Regions from separate parts of the Sinorhizobium chiapasense genome, predicted to be linked through region 4. Evidence: predicted binding sites of a transcription regulator. Region 4 holds the regulator's gene; each other region holds the start of a gene.

Region 1 (4,826 bases), 1.6 Mb from region 4:
CATTCTCTCTGCCGGGGTCGAAAGTTTCGGCCTGATCGACCGCCTGGCGCATTCGGCGCAGGCGACGAGTGGCAGTGCCGTCAAAGGGCAGGCGGCGCTGCTTCGCGCCGACATCGATCCGGCCTCGCCAATCATCTTCACCGATGGGCTCTACATCGTTGCACACGAAGACGGTCATGTGGCGATCGGCAGCACCAGCGAAAATCGCTTCGACGAGCCGTATTCGACAGACGATCAACTGGACGCGCTGATCCGGCGGGCGGAAGCCGTAGCGCCCGCGTTGCACGGCGCAGAGGTGATCGAGCGTTGGGCCGGGCTGCGGCCGAAGGCGACCGGGCGAGAGCCCATCGTCGGACGCCATCCCGATTACGACAATCTGTCCGTGCTGACCGGCGGCTTCAAAGTCAGTTTCGGTATGGCACATGCCCTGGCGCGCGTCGTGATGGACGACATCGTCGGGCGGCCGACCATCGATCTTCCCGAATCATTTGCGTGCGCGCACCACATCGCGGCGCTGCGGTAAGGCCGCAGCCGGCCAGCGGCGCCCCCCATATGATAGAGCGTTTAGCCCATTGCCCGCCGTATGGTTTTTGACAGCAGAGACAGGAAGGCCGGGCGGGACGATGCCACGAGCTTCCAGGAGAGCACCGACGTCGCCAGCTGCCGCGGAAGCACCCCGACTGCAAGGAACCAGGCGGCCTCGACGGCACGCCTTCGGATAGAGTAATTCATGGCAAGAGTGGCGGTCGCGCCGGCTGCCGCCAGGCGCAGCCGCGAGTCATCTCTGACCGGGTGGCGAGCCTTCTCGATGCACAAGGACGCCAGTCGTTCTTCGAGGTGGGTCGGATCACGCAGGGCGATCCCGGGCTGCAGCGGCGCCCCGGCGGCGGCCGCCTCAGCGGAGAGGGCTTCGAGGCGGCGAAAATCATGTTGCATGCGCCAGCGGGCCCGTTCGGCCAGTTTTTCGGCAAACAGCGAATGATTGGAACCATGCATGCGGTATGCCCCGAGGCAATCGTCGGTGGCCTGGACCCGTCCATGCAGCGGCGCCACAGTTGCTAGATAGCCATCGGCGCCTTGCCTGAATTTTCCCTCCGGCATCGGCATCACTGCTTCCAGGGCCGAACGGGCGAAGGCGAGGCCGCTGGTGACCGTCGTCTGATAACGACCGCGATGAAACAGTTTTGGCGTCACGTCGCCCGTATCGAAGGGCTGCTCCGGCGGCGGGAAGACATCCATTACCTTTTCTCGTTGATCGACGAGATGGAGCCTGAACTGAAATTGTACGGTCGAGGCGTCCCATGCACTAACGACCTCGGATACCGCAGTCGGATAGAGATAGTCGTCGGCGTCCAGAAAGAACACGATGTCGCCGGAGCTCGCGGCAAAACCGGTGTTGAAGGCCGCCGCGTGTCCGCCGTTTGCCGGACGCAAACAGGCGCGGATCCTGTCACCGTACGATCGAATGATCTCTGGCGACTCATCGGACGAGGCATCGTCGACGACGATAACTTCGGTGCGCGGGTAATCTTGGGCCAAGGCGCTGTCGACACAGCGCCTGAGAAAGCGCGCGTAGTTATAGTTGGTGATGATGATGGATACAGAAGTTTGGTTCAGCAATGCCTGCCCTCGCTCTGATCCCCGCTTTTCGCTTCGATTACTCATGCTGAGTGTAAGCGGCCGGTCGCCGGCATCTCGCCTGGAGACGATAAGGCATTCGTCCGCCAACCAGGCGGCCGGTACCAACCTCTAAAGGAAACCGCGGGTAGATTTCCTCCGGCGCAGCGGTGCTCGAAACGGCAGGTTGCTGCCTTGCACCATTGCGCGATTTTCCACGCTTCAAGGGAAGCGCCGCGGCGTAGTAACTGCACCTATTGTGTTGACAATAGGGCCTTGCCGGATCGGCGCGGGATGCCGATGGGCTCGGCAGCGTTTCGACGTTGCGCGCTTCCGTGGTCCATCTTTCTTTGCATGATGCGCTTCCGTCGCTTCGGGACGATCGGTTCAGGCCGGTTCTGAGCCGCCAACTTCGTTAATCTGTCACGCAAATCACCTAATAGGCGGCCATCCACGGACTTCCGGAGCATGCGCCATGCGTTACGCCATTTGTTTCACCCCGCCTATGGGGGACCCGCTGTCGGCAGTGGCCGCCAGCTGGCTTGGGCGGAATGTCTATTCGGATGAGCCGACGGAACTGCCTTCTGTTGCCGGATTGAGCGTTTCGGAGATCGCCTTCCATACGGCAGCACCCCGCCGCTTCGGCTTTCATGCCATGATCATGGCGCCGTTCTGCCTCAACCCGGCGACGGACGAAGCCGATCTGCTGAAGGCGCTGATGCATTTCGCCAGCGCCGAAACGCCTTTCGAAATCGCGCGAATTGAGGTTGCCCGGTTCAGCCAGTGCTGGGGGTTGGTGCCGCAGGTGCCGAGCCACGAAATGCATCTGCTCGCCGCTCGTGTCGTGCAGACATTCGACAGGTTTCGCGCGCCGATAAGCGAGGACGAGATCGAACGGTGCGATCCGGACCGGCTGACTGCGCCGCAATTCAGCAACCTTCATCGCTGGGGCGATCCCTATGTGATGGACGAGTATCGTTTTCACATGAAGCTGACGGGTGCCTTGAATCCGGAAACCGCCCGGCGCATGGAGGCGCCCCTGCGTGAGCTTTTCGAGCCGCATCTGGAAAAGCCGTTGGCTGTCGGCAGCCTTGCGCTGTTCATCGAGCAGGATCCGGGCTCTCCGATGCGGGTTCATTCTCAGCATCCGCTTGGCAAGATTTTCGCCCGTCTGCGCGACGGCACGGCGAAACGGCCGTCCACCGAAAACCTGACTGAAGGTCGCGTCGCCAGACCCATCCCCTTGATCATGGCCTCCTTGCTTGCGGGCTGCTAGAGGCCCTCGCAAACCGTCAATTTCATCTCGACAATCCGGTTCGCGGTGCTACCGTTCCGGAAAAAGTCGAGGGGTGATTTGATGGCAGCGACTTCCTATCCGCGCGATCTCATGGGCTATGGGCGGACGCCGCCGCAGGTGCGTTGGCCGGGCGATGCGCACATCGCGGTGCAGTTCGTCCTGAACTACGAGGAGGGGGGCGAAAGCTGCATTCTCGATGGCGATCCGGCGTCGGAATGCCTGCTGTCGGAGATTGTCGGCGCGCAGCCCTGGCCGGGCCAGCGCAATCTCAACATGGAATCGATCTATGAGTATGGCGCTCGTGCCGGCTTCTGGCGCCTGTGGCGCCTGTTCACGAGCCGCGGTGTCACGCTCACGGTCTACGGCGTGACGCTTGCGATGGCGCGCAACCCGGAGGCAGTCGCGGCGATGAAGGAGGCGGGCTGGGAGATCGCCAGTCACGGGCTGCGCTGGCTCGAATACAAGGATTTCCCGGAGGAGGTCGAGCGTGAGCACATCCGCGAGGTCGTCCGCCTGCATACGGAACTGACGGGTGAGCGGCCGCTCGGCATCTATCAGGGCAAGCCCTCGGTCAACACGTTGAAGCTCGTGCTGGAGGAGGGCGGTTTTCTCTATTCCTGCGATTCCTATGCGGACGAGCTTCCCTACTGGGTTCCTGGATTGGCCGCCGACAAGCCGCATCTCATCATTCCCTATACGCTCGACGCCAACGACATGCGCTTTGCCACCAATCAGGGATTCAATTCCGGCGACCAGTTCTTTACCTATCTCAAAGACACGTTCGACGTGCTCTATACGGAGGGCGAGGAAGGCAGCCCGAAGATGATGAACATCGGCCTGCATTGCCGCCTCGTCGGTCGGCCCGGCCGCGCTGCCGCACTCGCCCGCTTCATCGACTACGTCATGTCCCACGACAAGGTCTGGATACCGCGCCGCATCGACATTGCGCGCCATTGGTACGATCATCACAAGCCGGAAGGTGTGCGCTGATGTCCGAAAGGGAGGCCTTCGTCAGCCGCTTCGGCGGTGTTTTCGAGCATTCGCCATGGGTGGCGGAGCGCGCCTACGACCGCGCCGCTTCCGCCGGGCTGACGGCGGGCAACATCCATTCGGCGCTTTGCTGCGCCTTCCGCGCGGCGTCGCCCGCCGAACGCCGCGCCGTCCTCAAGGCCCATCCGGATCTTGCCGGCAAGCTTGCGATTGCCGGCAAGCTGACCGCCGACTCCCGGGCCGAGCAGGCGTCCGCCGGACTGGACCGCCTTTCACCCGAAGAGCATCAGCGATTCACCGCGCTCAACGCCGCCTACACGAAGAAGTTCGGGTTTCCCTTCATCATTGCGGTCAAGGGGCTGACGAAGGACGACATTCTTGCCGCTTTCGAAAGGCGGATTGACAATTCGGCGGAAGAAGAATTTGAAACCGCCTGCGCGCAGGTGGAGCAGATCGCCCGGCTGCGGCTCAGATCCATGCTGCCCGGAGATGAAGATGTCTGAGAGTGCCGTTCGTGACTTGTCCGCCTCGGCGTCGTACCAGGCACCCGTGTGCCGCGGAGCCGAAGCCTGATGCCGCGCCTGCTTCCGATCGAACCCCTGACGAAGGAAGCTTTCGCACCGTTCGGCAGCGTCATCGAAGCGGACCCGGCCTCGATGCGCTTCATCAATGGCGGCAACACCGAACGCTTTCACGCCGTTGCGCGGGCCGACGTTACGGGCGAGGGCGCCGGCGTCATCATCAACATCTTTCGCGGTCAGCCGCGCGCCTTTCCCTATGCCGTCACGATGATGGAGCGCCATCCGCTCGGAAGCCAGAGCTTTTCGCCGCTCGACGACCGTCCATGGCTCGCGGTGGTGGCCGAGGATGACGGCGGGCGCCCGGGCAGACCCCGGGTGTTCCTGGCGAGCGGACGGCAGGG
Region 2 (4,826 bases), 400 kb from region 4:
GGCGATCTATGAGGCACAGCAGGCCGAAGCCGCCCATGCGGATGCCGCAGCGGATGCGGCCCGCGACGATGACGTCGTCGACGCCGACTTCGAAGAGGTCAAGGACGAAGACGGCCGCAAGCGGTCCGCATAAGCCTCTTTCGATCGTTGCATCAAAGGAGCCCGGGAGCGATCCCGGGCTTTTTCATGCCCGCACGGCCACCTTGGCGCGGACGATCGGATGCCGGTGACGGCGCAACAGGCCGCGCGAGCGCCATTTTTCGACAAAAAACCGCCTGTACCCCGAGTTGGCTATGGTATCGCGCTTCAAGGTTTACTAAATCCTGTGGCAAGATAATCAGGCAGCCGCCGATCCCCGCGCTGGCACGCCTTGTCAATGGGACAATCTTTGAAGCATGAAACGTGATCTTTACGAAACGCTCGGCGTTGCAAGAGGTGCGGATGAGAAGGAGCTGAAAAGCGCCTTCCGCAAACTGGCGATGAAATATCATCCGGACAAGAACCCGGGCGACGCGGAAGCGGAAAAATCTTTCAAAGAGATCAACGAAGCCTATGAGACGCTGAAGGACCCGCAGAAGCGCGCGGCCTACGACCGCTACGGTCACGCTGCATTCGAGCAGGGCGGCATAGGCGGCGGCTTCGGCAACGGCTTTGCGGGCGGTGGCGCCGGCGGATTCTCCGACATCTTCGAGGACATCTTCGGCGAGATGATGGGCGGCGGGCGCCAGCGGCGCTCCTCAGGCGGACGCGAGCGCGGCGCCGATCTTCGCTACAACATGGAAATCACGCTCGAAGAGGCCTATTCCGGCAAGACGGCGCAGATCCGCGTGCCGACATCGATCACCTGCGACGTCTGCAGCGGCAGCGGCGCCAAGCCCGGCACGAGCCCGAAGACCTGCGCGACCTGTCAGGGCTCCGGCCGCGTGCGCGCGGCGCAGGGCTTCTTCTCGATCGAGCGCACCTGCCCGACCTGCGGCGGCCGCGGCCAGACGATCACCGATCCCTGCATCAAATGCCACGGCCAGGGCCGGGTCATGGAGGAGCGTACGCTTTCGGTCAACATTCCGGCCGGCATCGAGGACGGGACGCGCATTCGCCTCTCCGGCGAAGGCGAGGCAGGCCTTCGCGGCGGTCCGGCGGGCGACCTCTACATTTTCCTCTCCGTCAAACCGCACGAATTCTACCAGCGCGACGGTGCCGACCTCTATTGCAGCGTGCCGATCTCGATGACGACGGCGGCGCTCGGCGGCAAATTCGACGTGGCGACGCTCGACGGTACCAAGTCCCGCGTCACCGTGCCGGAGGGCACGCAGGCCGGCAAGCAGTTCCGCCTCAAGGGCAAGGGCATGCCGGTGCTGCGCTCCACCCAGAGCGGCGATCTCTACATCCAGATCCAGATCGAGACGCCGCAGAAGCTGACCAAGCGTCAGCGCGAGCTGCTGCAGGAGTTCGAGCAGATCTCGTCCAAGGAGAACAATCCGGAGTCGACGGGCTTCTTCGCCCGGATGAAGGATTTCTTCGACACGCTCAGCGACTGATACCGGTTCGAAAGCGGCGGAATTTCAAGGCACCGCCGTCCACGACCGAAAGACTCTTGGGGCGCTTCACCGTTTCGTTGAAACAGTGAAACGCCCCAACTCTTTTGAACCGGCGCTATCCCTACAGCCCCGTGCGTCTTATCGGATGCGCACAGGTCGCTGTAGCACTTTGAATTGCTGCATGTCTTTGTCCTTAAATCGAGGTCGATTTAAGGACAAAGACATGCACCAGAATCGATCAGCCAAACAAGCCGGCAGCGAAGTAGGAAAGGGCGGCGATCACGGCAGCCGCCGGCATGGTGATCACCCAGGCAATAACGATGTTGCCGGCCAGCCCCCAGCGCACGGCCGAGACGCGCCGTGCCGATCCGACGCCGACGATGGCACCGGTGATCGTGTGGGTGGTCGAGACCGGAATGCCGAGCCAGGTGGCACCGAACAGGGTGATGGCGCCGCCCGTTTCGGCGCAGAAACCCTGCATCGGGTTGAGTTTGGTGATCTTCGATCCCATGGTGTGGACGATCCTCCAGCCGCCGAACAGCGTGCCAAGCGCGATCGCCGCCTGGCAGGTGATCACCACCCAGAAGGGCACGTAGAATTCCGACCCGAGATAGCCTTGGGAAAAGAGCAGCACGGCGATAATGCCCATGGTCTTCTGTGCGTCGTTGCCGCCGTGCCCAAGCGAATAGAACGAGGCGGAAACGAACTGCAGAACCCGGAACGTACTGTCGACCGCAAACGGCGTCTGGCGAACAAAGAGCCAGGACACGATCAGCACGAGGAATAGCGCCAGAAAAAAGCCGATGGCAGGCGACATGACGATCGCCCCGGCCGTCTTCAGGAGACCGTGCCAGACGATCGCGCTGAAGCCGGTCCTGGCGAGGCCCGCGCCAACCAGGCCGCCGACGAGCGCATGGGAGGAACTCGAAGGAATCCCGAACAGCCAGGTGACGATGTTCCAGACGATCGCACCCGTCAACGCCGCAAAGATCACCTGCGGCGTGACGATACCCGGGTCGATGATGCCGGTCCCGAGCGTCTCAGCCACGTGCAGCCCGAAGAACAGGAAGGCGATGAAGTTGAAGAAGGCCGCCCACAGGACCGCATACTGCGGCCTCAAGACGCGGGTCGAGACAATGGTCGCGATCGAGTTGGCCGCGTCGTGCAATCCGTTGAGGAAATCGAAGAACAGGGCGACGGCGATGAGCCCCACGAGCAGCGGGAAAGCGAGCGTCACATCCATCAGACGTTCTCGATCACGATGCCGCTGATTTCGTTCGCCACATCCTCGAAGCGATCGACGACTTTCTCCAGCTCGCCGTAGATTTCGCTGCCGATGATGTAAGCCATGGGATTGGTGGCGCCATGGCGCTGGAACAGGTCCTTGAGCCCCTGGTCGTGCAGCTCGTCGGAACGACCCTCGACGCGGGTCACCTCCTCGGCAATGGTGCTGAGGCGCTGGGCATTCGCACCGATCCGGTTGAGCAGGGGTATGGCCTCGGCAACGAGATGGGCCGCCTGCACCACCGCGGCACCCATTTCCTGCATGCCGGGATCGAAGCTTTTCTGCTCGTAGAGCCGGATCGTTTTCACCGTCTTGTGCATCATGTCGATCGCGTCATCCATCGACTGGATGAGATCCTTGATGTCACCACGGTCGAAGGGTGTGATGAAGCTCCGGCGCACCGCGAGCAGGACTTCGCGGGTGATCTCGTCGGCCTCGTGCTCGAGCGCGATGATGCGATCGCAATGGCGATCGATGTCCGGTCCCCCGGCAAGCAAGGCATTCAGCGCTTCCGCCGCTCCCATGACTGTGCGCGAGTGTTGTGCAAAGAGATCAAAGAATCGATCCTCGCGGGGAAGAAGCTTGCGAAACAGGCCAAGCATTGCAGATCCATCTGTCGATTGTCACAAAACTGTCATATTGCACCGACTCGCCCAGGGAAAGCTCTCAAGTGGACAAAAACCGAAGCTTCCCCGGCGATTTCGCGCCCGAGGAACAGCGATGCGGGTGGACGCCGCCTTTTGCCGCTTGCCCTCTTCGCGCGCGGGGCGCGGCTGGCGGGTGGGGGCAGATGCCCTTTCGCCTTGCCTTGGCCTCGCTTTCGGCCTACCTGACAGAAACGTCGAATCCGGACCCGAGATGCCGCACAAGGTCTTCCTCAACCGCCTGAAACTGACTGACTTTCGCAACTACGCGACGCTGGCGCTCGACCTTGACGCGCGCCATGTCGTGCTGACCGGCGAGAATGGCGCGGGCAAGACGAACCTTATGGAAGCGGTTTCGTTTCTCTCGCCCGGCCGTGGCCTGCGCCGTGCGGCCTATGCCGACGTTGCGCGGGTTGGAGCGACCGACGGATTCTCGGTCTTTGCAGCAGTCGATGGCATGGAAGGGCCTGTGGAAATCGGCACGGGCACCGCCGGCACCGAGGATGGCCAAGCGCGCCGCCTGCGGCTCAACGGTACGCCCGCGAAGACCGTGGACGAGTTGACCGACCATCTGCGCGTGCTCTGGCTGACGCCGGCGATGGATGGTCTCTTCACCGGCCCGTCCACCGATCGCAGGCGGTTTCTCGACCGCCTGGTGCTCTCGCTCGACCCCGGGCACGGGCGGCGCGCCAGTGAGTTCGAACGCGCGATGCGAAGCCGCAACCGGTTGCTGACGGAGTTTCGGCCGGACCCCGCCTGGCTTTCGGCGATCGAGCGCGAAATGGCCGGGCTCGGAGTGTCCATGGCGCTGGCGCGCCTCGAAATGCTGGGCCTCTTGACAGCGCTTGTCGAGCGAAGCCAAACCGAGGGCACATTTCCTTCCGCGACGCTGGCGCTCTCGGGCTTTCTCGACGATCTCCACGGCCTGCCGGCCTACGATCTCGAAGAGCGGTACCTGGCGATGCTGCTGGAAGGCCGCGGCCGCGACGCCGCGGCCGGCCGCACGCTGGATGGTCCGCATCGCAGCGATCTCCTCATTCGCCACCGCGAAAAGAACATGGAAGCCGAACGATGCTCGACCGGTGAGCAGAAGGCGCTGCTGGTCGGCCTTGTGCTCGCCCATGCTCGGCTTGTCGGCGACATGACAGGCCATGCGCCGGTGTTGCTGCTCGACGAAATCGCTGCCCATCTCGACGAAGGGCGGCGGGCGGCGCTCTTCGACCTTGTCGACCGCCTTGGCGGTCAGGCCTTCATGACCGGAACCGATCGGACCATGTTTGCGGCGCTTGGCGAACGCGGCCGCTTTCTCACCGTTGCCAACGGGCATGTTTCCGGGTGAGATTCACTTTGGAATGGATG
Region 3 (4,826 bases), on a different replicon from region 4:
TCGTAAACCACCGAGCCTGTGTCCGGCATCAACCCTCCCGAAAGGCAGTTGAGCATCGTCGACTTACCGGATCCGGATTCGCCAACGATGGCGATGATCTCCCCTGGAAAGAGGTCGAAGGAAATGTTCTGGCAGCCGATCGTCTTTCCATAGCCCTTCGTAAGATTTTGCACGGAAAGCAGTGGTTGCCGGCGACTGGGTTGGACCTGGATTGCAGTTCTCATCGTGGTTCCGATCCCTATTCGGTTTTCGAGTTCGGGAGCGAACCAAAGGGAGCCCGACCTTCACCCTCCGGTCCAACGTGACCTTGGTCTCGACGCGTTGCGCAGTAGTCGGTGTCAGAGCAAACGAACATTCGTTGCCCGCTGTCATTCACGACGATCTCGTCGAGGTAACTGTCACTTGCCCCACAAAGCGAGCAACAGTGCCTCCATTTCTGCACCCGGAACGGATGGTCTTCAAAGTCGAGGTTCTGCACTCGCGTGTAGGGCGGGACGGCATAGATCCGCTTTTCGCGGCCCGCGCCGTAAAGCTGGATCGCCGGACTGTTCGCGATCTTTGGATTGTCGAATTTGGGAATAGGCGACGGCGACATCAGATAGCGCCCGTGGGTCATCACCGGATAGCTGTGAGCCGTGGCAATATGGCCGAAGCGTGCAATGTCTTCGTAAAGCTGGACGCTCATTAACCCATATTCTGCATAGGCATGCATCTTCCGCGTCTCAGATTCCCTCGGCTCCAGACTGCGCAATGGTTCCGGCGACGGGACCTGGTATACGATGACTTGACCCTCTCTGAGAGGGGTTTCGGGGACGCGATGACGGGTCTGAATGATTGTGGCCGCATCGGTTTTTTCGGTCGTCTCGATTCCAGCCACGCGCTTGAAAAATCGGCGGATCGAGACCGCGTTCGTGGCGTCGTCCGCACCCTGGTCGATCACCTTGAGCGTGTCGTTGGGTCCGATGACACTGGCCGTCACTTGTATACCGCCGGTGCCCCATCCGTAGGCGAGCGGCATTTCGCGGCTGCCAAACGGAACCTGCAGGCCGGGAACGGCCATCGCTTTCAAGATGCATCGGCGGATCATCCGTTTGGACTGCTCGTCGAGATAGGCAAAGTTGTAGGCTTGGCGGCCACGCTTGGCCGCATTTTCATGCGCGTCGATCATTCCGCCGCCTCCTTCGTTGACGGGCTGCCGACCTGCTCCTCGCGCAGCTGTCGTATGAACTGCAGGTCACCCTGAAAATCAACGTAGTGAGGCAAGGTCAGATGTGAAACGAACCCAGCCGCCTCGAGATTGTCGGTATGAGAAAGAACGAACTCTTCGTCCTGTGCGGGGTATTTCACATCCTCGCCATATTCACGGGACCGCAATGAGCGATCGACGATCGCCATTCCCATCGCCTTCCGCTCACTCTTTCCAAAGGAGAGCCCGTAGCCCCGCGTGAAGCGTGCCGGCTCGTCGTCCGAGCCTGCAAACAAGTCAAGCATCTGGCATTCGGTGACGGTGATGTCTCCAATCGAAACTGGAAAGCCCAGTTCCTCGGGAACCACTTCGATCGCGACGTCTCCGACCCGGGTTTCGCCGACATAGGGATGGGCTGCGCCATAGCCACGCAGAGCGGAATAAGCCAACCCCACGACAAATCCCTCATCGCCACGGGCAAGATTTTGCAAACGCTGATCGCGACCGGCCGGCAATGCCAGGGGCTCTCGCGTCAGATCGAAAACCGACGCTTTGCCAGGCGCAGGCACTTCTGCCTCGATCAGACCTTCATCGGAGATGCTATCGAAAGCACGTGGACAATTGGCATCGAGCGGGGTCGCAGCCAGTTCCGCCCTTGTCACCTCGGCATCAGCGTTGTCGAGGAGGTCGAAATCAAGCAGTCTATGCGTGTATTCGTAGGTCGAACCGAGGACCTGTCCCCCAGGAACGTCCTTGAAGGTTGCGGAGATCCGTCGCTGGATGGCCATCCGATCCGTCTCGATCGCATTCGACACTGCGAAGCGCGGTAAGGTCGTACGAAACGCCCGGAGGAGGAAGATCGCCTCGACTGCGTCGCCCTGGGCCTGCTTTAATGCCAAGGCCGCAAGCTCTCTATCGTAGACAGAGCCCTCGCACATCACGCGGTCGACGGCGAGACCGAGTTGCTCGGCGATCTGAGAAACGGTAAGTTCGGGAACTTCAGGATCGCCGCGTCTATCCTCTGCGATCAAACGGTGCGAGTTGAGGATAGCCTGCTCGCCGCCTTTTACAGCCACATAGGCCATTTAGATCTCCACCGATATGCTGCGGGGAAGAGCAATGATTGCTTTTCCGGAGGTAAAGAGGACATCGACCCCGATCGGATAAAGCTCCTGATTGAGCTGCCACTCTTCCCAAAACCACGACGGAAGCCCTTCGATGGTGGCCGAAACCTCGTGCTGGATCCCTGGCCCTTGCCATCGAACCGAGGGACCATCCGTAAAGGAGGGCACCTGGACAACAATGGTCGTCGAAGTCTGGGGCTCCAACTCAGTTCCGAGGCGAAACCCTGCTAGGCGTGGCATCGTCGTCGAATCGGCCACGATGGCAAATGCTGCTTCGTCCGCGCCATTGGCGAACGGCGTCCCGCAGTGAAACCCAAGGTAATTACGGACGTCGCCACGATTAGATCGGGAATCGAGCCAGACCGGCGTTTCGAAGTCTGCCAATGTGAGGCAAGCGGAGACGGTCGCCGGCGCGAGCGGCCCAACTGCCGTAGCTACAGAGCCAAGCGTTTGCGGGCGGCCCACATAAGCATAGGCATCCAGAATACGGCGGAACGTGTCTTGGCTGTCGAAAACGGGATTTGTGAATCCGGGCTTGATCCCGGCAGTGTCCATACCGCTGTTCATTCCGGGCTCGTGCCTCGCGCCATTGCAAAAAAGTCGACCTTTGTGGAAGCCGCCTTGCGGCTCTTCAGCTCACGCCGTCTCGCTTGCATCGCTTCAAATTGAGCGACCAATTCGCGACTCTCGGCCGCCCGCTGCAGGAGCGCATCGAAGACTGCCGCCAGTTCCGCATGGCGCTGGTCGCGTCCGAGTACGAAGGCGAACCCCGTCGTGCCCTCGGTTAGCCTCAGGGCACATCGGGTCATCGTGACCTCACCGAGGTTGAACGCACCGCCGGTACCGCCTGCGCGTCCACGCACCAGCACGAGGCCGGTTTCGGGTCGACGCAGCCATTCATATTGAGGAGCGATGGGCAGATCGTTCCACGCACGCTCAAGGTCATCACACTTGGTTCGCGCCAGAACCGCCATCCATCGCCGTCTGTTTTCAATTTGATTGCGCACTTGCATTCGCCGCTTCGATTGCAGGCCTCGGTGGGCCGGGCCTAAGATGATACCTAGATGTCTAGGTATCTGCTTTTTGCAACACTTTGATGACAAGAGGCTGGTTCAGCAGAAAAGTGTTAGTCGGAGCAACAGAAGGAAATGGCCGGCGCTGGTAGGCTGAACCCGCGAATGAAGCTCCCTTCCCGTTCGCCAGCAATCTCGTTTAGTCATCGGCTTCTATCAGGTATTCATATCTGTCGGCTCGTATGACGCCGAAGGCGTATTTGATAGGTAATCCATCCGGAGCCACATCGACATTGGTCTCGAAGAGCACCGGGCTGGACGATGATATTCGCAACAGACGGGCCTCTTGCTGGGTGGGCCTTCGGGCGGTAATCCGCGTCCATTTTCGCTTGTATTTCGGAATGCCACAGCGCTTCAGGGCCGCAGTCGGAGAGTTCAGCCCCTCGAACGCCGTGGCGAGACCAGGAACTCGCTCGACCGGAAAATAGGCCGTCCCGGTCGCCAGGGGCCAATCGTTGATGAACGAAGTCGTCCTGACGGCCGTCACGAGCGCCGAGGGCGCAATCTTCAAATGCGTCGCAATATCCGGTTCGACAGAGATCTCGTTGATCGACAAGATCTCCCGCTTGACCGACTTGTTCTGGCCAAGAAGTTTGAACGTAAATCTCGGATCACTGCCCAAGGTGTGCGAAATGAAATCGTCGGCAACGAAGGTACCGACACCATGTTGCACGCGCAGAGCTCCTTCAGACTCCAAAATCTTGATGGCGTTTCGAACGGTGTGGCGATTGACGCCAAATCGTTCTGCCAAAGCCAGGTCCCCAGGCAGGCGACCGTTCTCGAAGGCTCCTGCATGGATATCGCTGAGTATTCCGGAGCGAACCACTTCCCAACGTTTCATTAAGCACCACTTCAACTGCCGATACGACTATTGCATTCCCCAAAATGGGTGCAGGAAACCCTGTTTACCCGAAAAGCGGCCGATCAGGAAACATCTCTGTGGATAGCCCAAGGATGGATGCAAGCGTCGGCGCAAGGCGTGTGGCTTCAGCTCCTTCCGCCACCGCACTTGGCAGACCGGCCCCGGACATAATGCAGATACGATCGTCCGCAGGCATGCCTGGTCGAAATCCATGGGTGGCTTTGTATTTCGGTCGACCGAGCGGTTGGTCAGCCGGATGCCCGGCTGGCACTAGTTCGAAATCATGCTGCGGCGGAGCCACGAAAGTAGCAATGCGCTCGCGAAGTTCTACCGGCAAATGTGCATCATTCCAAGGTTCCGCCCCCACGGCGGCGAGCCTTCGCGTAACCTCCGCACGATCGGCATCGTTGTCGACCAGGACGTGCAGCGTCGCACCCTCAGTGCAAAACGTTTTTCCGGGAATAACCAGCTCAGGCAGGATCGAAGTGTTGATGTTACCGTGACCGTGATCGCTGGTAATCGCGATCACGTAGTCGTCGAGCCGGCCGGATCGGCGCAAGGCGTCCAGGCAAAGTCCAACG
Region 4 (4,826 bases):
CGTCCATCAGTTGACGGGCGACCTGGAGTTCACGTCGCCGCAGACGCTGGTCGCCTTCGCGCTCGGCATCACGCTGTTCGTCATCACGCTCTGCCTCAACATCTACGCGCTCTACATCGTGCGCAAATATCGGGAACAGTACGAATGACCGAACTTGCCTCCCCCACGGTAAAGGTCTCCACCCGTCCTGCCGAAACCCGCCGCGATATTGGTATCAAGCGCCGTTATGCGGCAGAGCGGCGCTTCCGCGCCTACGGCATCACCGCCATCACCCTTGGTCTGCTGTTTCTGGCGATCCTCATCTCGACGGTGGTCTCCAACGGTTACACCGCCTTCCTGCAGACGACGATCACGCTGCCGATCGAGTTCTCCGAGAAGGTGATCGATCCGAAGAACGAGCGCGCCACCGATCCCAAGGTCTTGATGACCGCAAACTATCCTTTGCTCGTTCGCGATGCTCTCGTGAAGCAGCTCGGCCTCGACCCGACGAAGCGGCCCCTGCTCAAGCAGGCGACGGATATGATCTCCCCCAGCGTGCGCACGCAGCTGCGCAACATGGTGGTTGCCGACCCGTCGCTGATCGGCAAGACCGTCCCGGTCACAATGCTTGCCGAGGCTAATATCGACTCCGCCTTCAAGGGTCAGATCGACCTGTCGGTGGATGAGGGCAGGCGCAGGGTCAAGGACCAGCAGGTCGCCTGGATGAGCCAGCTTGCCGATGCCGGCGTGCTCAAAAAGAGCTTCAACACCGGCATCTTCACGTTCGGTGCGTCGAGCCGCCCGGAAGCGGCGGGCGTCGGTGTCGCACTCGTCGGATCGCTCTACATGATGCTGATCGTGCTGGTCCTGGCGCTGCCGATCGGGGTCGCCGCCTCGATCTATCTCGAGGAGTTCGCGCCGAAGAACCGCCTCACCGATCTGATCGAAGTCAACATCAACAATCTCGCGGCCGTACCGTCGATCGTTTACGGTCTTCTCGGCCTTGCCGTCTTCATCAACTTCGCCGGCATGCCGCGTTCGGCGGCCCTCGTGGGCGGTTTCGTGCTGACGCTGATGACGCTGCCGACGATCATCATCGCCACGCGTGCGGCACTCAAGGCCGTGCCGCCTTCGATCCGTTCCGCGGCACTCGGTCTCGGTGCGTCGAGGATGCAGACGATCTTCCACCATGTGCTGCCGCTCGCCATGCCGGGCATTCTGACCGGCACGATTATCGGCCTTGCGCATGCACTTGGCGAAACGGCGCCGCTGCTCTTGATCGGCATGGTGGCCTTCGTCGTCGATTTTCCTGGATCGCCGCTGGAACCCTCCACGGCACTGCCGGTGCAGATCTACATGTGGGCAAATGAGCCGGAACGCGCCTTCGTGGAGCGGACGTCTGGAGCGATCATCATTCTCCTGATCTTCCTCGTCTTCATGAACCTGGGCGCAATTCTCTTGCGGCGTCGCTTTGAGCGCCGCTGGTAGTGGGGTAAGGACTATGAACATGATGTCGGAAGCTGCAGTGGAAAAAGCTCTGGATCTGAAAATGAATACGGTGCCCTACAAGATGATCGGCAAGGATGTGTCGGTCTACTACGGCGAGAAGCGCGCGCTCTTCGACGTCAATCTCAATATCCGTGAAAACACCGTCACAGCCTTGATCGGTCCGTCGGGCTGCGGCAAGTCGACGTTCCTGCGCACCTTGAACCGCATGAACGATACGATCGAGCACTGCCGGGTTACCGGCAAGATTACGCTGGACGAGGACGACATTTACGATCCGTCGATCGACGTCGTGGAACTGCGCGCGCGCGTCGGCATGGTTTTCCAGAAGCCGAACCCGTTCCCGAAATCGATCTACGACAACGTCGCCTATGGCCCTCGCATTCACGGCCTCGCCCGCACGAAAGCGGATTTCGACGAAATCGTCGAAACGAGCCTGCAGAAGGCCGGCCTTTTCAACGAGGTCAAGGATCGCCTGCAAGAGCCGGGCACCGGCCTTTCCGGCGGCCAGCAGCAGCGCCTATGCATTGCGCGTGCCGTTGCGGTCAGCCCCGAAGTGATCCTGATGGACGAGCCCTGTTCGGCGCTCGATCCGATCGCCACCGCGAAGGTCGAGGAACTCATCCACGAACTGCGCGCCAACTTCACGATCGTTATCGTGACCCATTCGATGCAGCAGGCCGCGCGCGTTTCGCAGCGCACCGCCATGTTCCATCTCGGCAATCTCGTCGAGGAGAACGATACGGACAAGATGTTCACCAATCCCGATGACCAGCGCACGCAGGACTACATCATGGGTCGGTTCGGTTAAGCCAGGCGACTAGAGCATCCCGCTTTCAAGTGGAATCGCTGAAAGCGGATAAGATGCTCTAGAATCTAAGCGCTGGAGCGTCCTTTGTGGGTTCATTGAGCGCATGGCGTTCCAGTCAACCGGGTTACGAATTCAAGGAACGAAACATGTCATCCACACACATCATGTCGGCATTTGACGACGAGCTTAAATATCTGACGCGCCGCGTCTCGGAAATGGGTGGGCAGGCCGAACAGATGGTGGCGGATTCCGTCCGGGCGCTGGTGAATTCCGACCTGGCGCTGGCGCAGAAGGTGATTTCCGACGACGCGATCCTCGACGACGCCGAGCGACAAATCGGTGAGAAGGCGATCGTAACCATCGCCAAGCGCCAGCCGGTCGCATCCGACCTGCGCGAGATCATGGGGTCCATTCGAATTGCGGCGGACCTGGAGCGCGTTGGCGACCTCGGCAAGAACACCGCCAAGCGCGTGATCGCGGTCGCCGGATCCGGCATCCCGCGCAAGCTCGCGCGTGGCCTGGAGCATCTGGCGGAGCTGGCCCTGGTCCAGCTCAAGGAGGTGCTCGACGTCTACGCCTCTCGCTCGCCGGAAAAGGCGAACCGCATCCGCGAGCGCGATGAAGAGATCGACGCGATCTATACGTCGCTTTTCCGCGAACTGCTGACCTATATGATGGAAGATCCGCGCAACATCACCCCGTGCACGCATCTGCTCTTCTGCGCCAAGAACATCGAGCGTATCGGCGACCACGCGACCAACATTGCCGAAACGATCTATTACATGGCGACGGGCGCCCAGCCGCAGGGTGAGCGGCCGAAGGACGATAATACGTCGACGCTGGGCTCAGTAACGGACTAGAGCATCCCGCTTTCAAGTGGAATCACTGGAAGCGGATAAGATGCTCTAGAATCAAAGTGCTAGAGCGTCCTTTGTGCGTTCATTTTGAACGCACGGCGCTCTAGGGCGCCCGAGAGCCCGATAGCCGCATGCCTTGGTTTGCATGCGTTAATCTTGTCCGGTCGCGATCTTTCGCGGCCCACAGAGTGTCGCGGTGGCATGATGGCACCCGCGCGTGGGAAGGAGCATGACCGAATGTTGCCGAAGATAGCTGTTGTCGAGGACGAGGAGGCGCTGAGCGTCCTCCTGCGCTACAATCTCGAGGCCGAAGGTTTCGACGTCGATACGATCTTGCGCGGAGATGAAGCTGAAATCCGCCTTCAGGAGCGGCTGCCCGATCTCCTGATCCTCGACTGGATGCTGCCCGGCGTCTCCGGCATCGAACTTTGCCGCCGACTGCGGCAGCGGCCGGAAACGGAGCGCCTGCCGATCATCATGCTGACCGCGCGTGGCGAGGAAAGCGAGCGGGTTCGTGGTCTCGCTACCGGCGCGGACGACTATGTCGTCAAGCCGTTTTCGACACCGGAACTGATGGCGAGGGTGAAGGCGATGCTCAGGCGTGCCAAGCCCGAGGTGCTTTCGACGGTGTTGCGTTGCGGCGACATCGAGCTCGATCGCGAGACGCACCGCGTCCACAGACGCAGCCGCGAAGTCCGGCTCGGACCGACGGAGTTCCGGCTCCTGGAGTTCCTGATGTCCTCGCCAGGGCGCGTCTTCTCGCGTTCGCAGCTGCTCGACGGCGTCTGGGGACATGACATCTATGTCGACGAGCGCACCGTGGATGTGCATGTCGGCCGTCTGCGCAAGGCGCTGAATTTCTCGAACATGCCCGATGTCATTCGCACCGTGCGCGGCGCCGGCTATTCGCTTGAAAGCTGAAGGCCGGCGGCCATCCTTCGATGGACATCAAAAAAAGGGGCGTCACCGCCCCTTTTTCAATTGCGTTCGCGCGAGGCCGGTCAGCGCATGCGCCGGCGTTCGCCGGAAGGCTGATAGGCGAGCCGCGTGTGATAGCTGCAATAGGGCGACGATTCCGGTGAGTCGTTGCCGCAGAAATGGAACTCCTCCTTCAGGGGGTCGCCGATCGGCCACTTGCAGGTGCGCTCCGTGAGTTCCGTCAGGCCGAGGCGTCGCGACATCGGGACGACGACGTTCGGTGCGAGTTCGAGGTCCTGATCGGCGACGAGATCGACTTCGATCTCTTCCTTGAGGACAGTGGCGCCAGCGGTGCGGGTGACGGTGCGGGTGGCGACGCGCGCGGCATAGTTCGGCGCCCGGGGGGCCGACGTGGTGCGCTTCGGGCGTGCGGCAGTGGTCGCGCCGCCGGCCTTGGCTCGGCCCGGCAAGCTCAACCGGTGAACCTTGCCGATCACGGCGTTGCGGCTTACGCCGCCCAGTTGTGCCGCAATCTGGCTGGCGCTCAAGCCCTCGGACCACAGCTTCTTCAGTTTCTCCACCCGCTCGTCAGTCCAGTTCATTTCTGCACTCTCCGTTCTCGGCGTTGGATGGCAGAATCCATCACCACGCTCCGGAAAAACTCCGGAGCTGCAACGCGATAACTCTTTTGGTGACTAGGTCCGCCGCATGCGTCTAGTAATTGAATATTAACCTACTGGCAGGGTGACTCCGTG

The links. Region 4 encodes PhoB, which activates phosphate uptake and scavenging genes when phosphate is short. Its sites were predicted from a motif close to TGTCATNNANCTGTCAT; they were not measured.
Region 1: RB548_RS13805 (DUF1045 domain-containing protein) is a predicted target of PhoB. The motif match lies at 2,028-2,044, and genes of this name have one in related genera.
Region 2: RB548_RS19425 (DUF47 domain-containing protein) is a predicted target of PhoB. The motif match lies at 3,445-3,461, and genes of this name have one in related genera.
Region 3: phnG (phosphonate C-P lyase system protein PhnG) is a predicted target of PhoB. The motif match lies at 3,396-3,412, and genes of this name have one in related genera.

The regions. Positions count from the first base shown of each region.
Region 1 covers NZ_CP133148.1:2,853,321-2,858,146, reverse strand. Annotated here, with positions in the region: gene RB548_RS13815 (NAD(P)/FAD-dependent oxidoreductase) at 1-523, shown strand, start outside; gene RB548_RS13810 (glycosyltransferase family 2 protein) at 565-1,665, opposite strand; gene RB548_RS13805 (DUF1045 domain-containing protein) at 2,093-2,893, shown strand; gene puuE (allantoinase PuuE) at 2,975-3,904, shown strand; gene uraD (2-oxo-4-hydroxy-4-carboxy-5-ureidoimidazoline decarboxylase) at 3,904-4,407, shown strand; gene RB548_RS13790 (ureidoglycolate lyase) at 4,477-4,826, shown strand, end outside.
Region 2 covers NZ_CP133148.1:4,095,557-4,100,382, reverse strand. Annotated here, with positions in the region: gene dnaK (molecular chaperone DnaK) at 1-133, shown strand, start outside; gene dnaJ (molecular chaperone DnaJ) at 396-1,538, shown strand; gene RB548_RS19430 (inorganic phosphate transporter) at 1,777-2,781, opposite strand; gene RB548_RS19425 (DUF47 domain-containing protein) at 2,781-3,425, opposite strand; gene recF (DNA replication/repair protein RecF) at 3,682-4,806, shown strand.
Region 3 covers NZ_CP133151.1:351,869-356,694, forward strand. Annotated here, with positions in the region: gene phnK (phosphonate C-P lyase system protein PhnK) at 1-224, opposite strand, end outside; gene RB548_RS24335 (alpha-D-ribose 1-methylphosphonate 5-phosphate C-P-lyase PhnJ) at 239-1,168, opposite strand; gene RB548_RS24340 (carbon-phosphorus lyase complex subunit PhnI) at 1,165-2,271, opposite strand; gene phnH (phosphonate C-P lyase system protein PhnH) at 2,272-2,877, opposite strand; gene phnG (phosphonate C-P lyase system protein PhnG) at 2,874-3,284, opposite strand; gene phnF (phosphonate metabolism transcriptional regulator PhnF) at 3,523-4,224, opposite strand; gene RB548_RS24360 (alkaline phosphatase family protein) at 4,289-4,826, opposite strand, start outside.
Region 4 covers NZ_CP133148.1:154,833-159,658, forward strand. Annotated here, with positions in the region: gene pstC (phosphate ABC transporter permease subunit PstC) at 1-148, shown strand, start outside; gene pstA (phosphate ABC transporter permease PstA) at 145-1,467, shown strand; gene pstB (phosphate ABC transporter ATP-binding protein PstB) at 1,481-2,296, shown strand; gene phoU (phosphate signaling complex protein PhoU) at 2,443-3,156, shown strand; gene phoB (phosphate regulon transcriptional regulator PhoB) at 3,391-4,074, shown strand; gene RB548_RS00740 (GcrA family cell cycle regulator) at 4,155-4,673, opposite strand.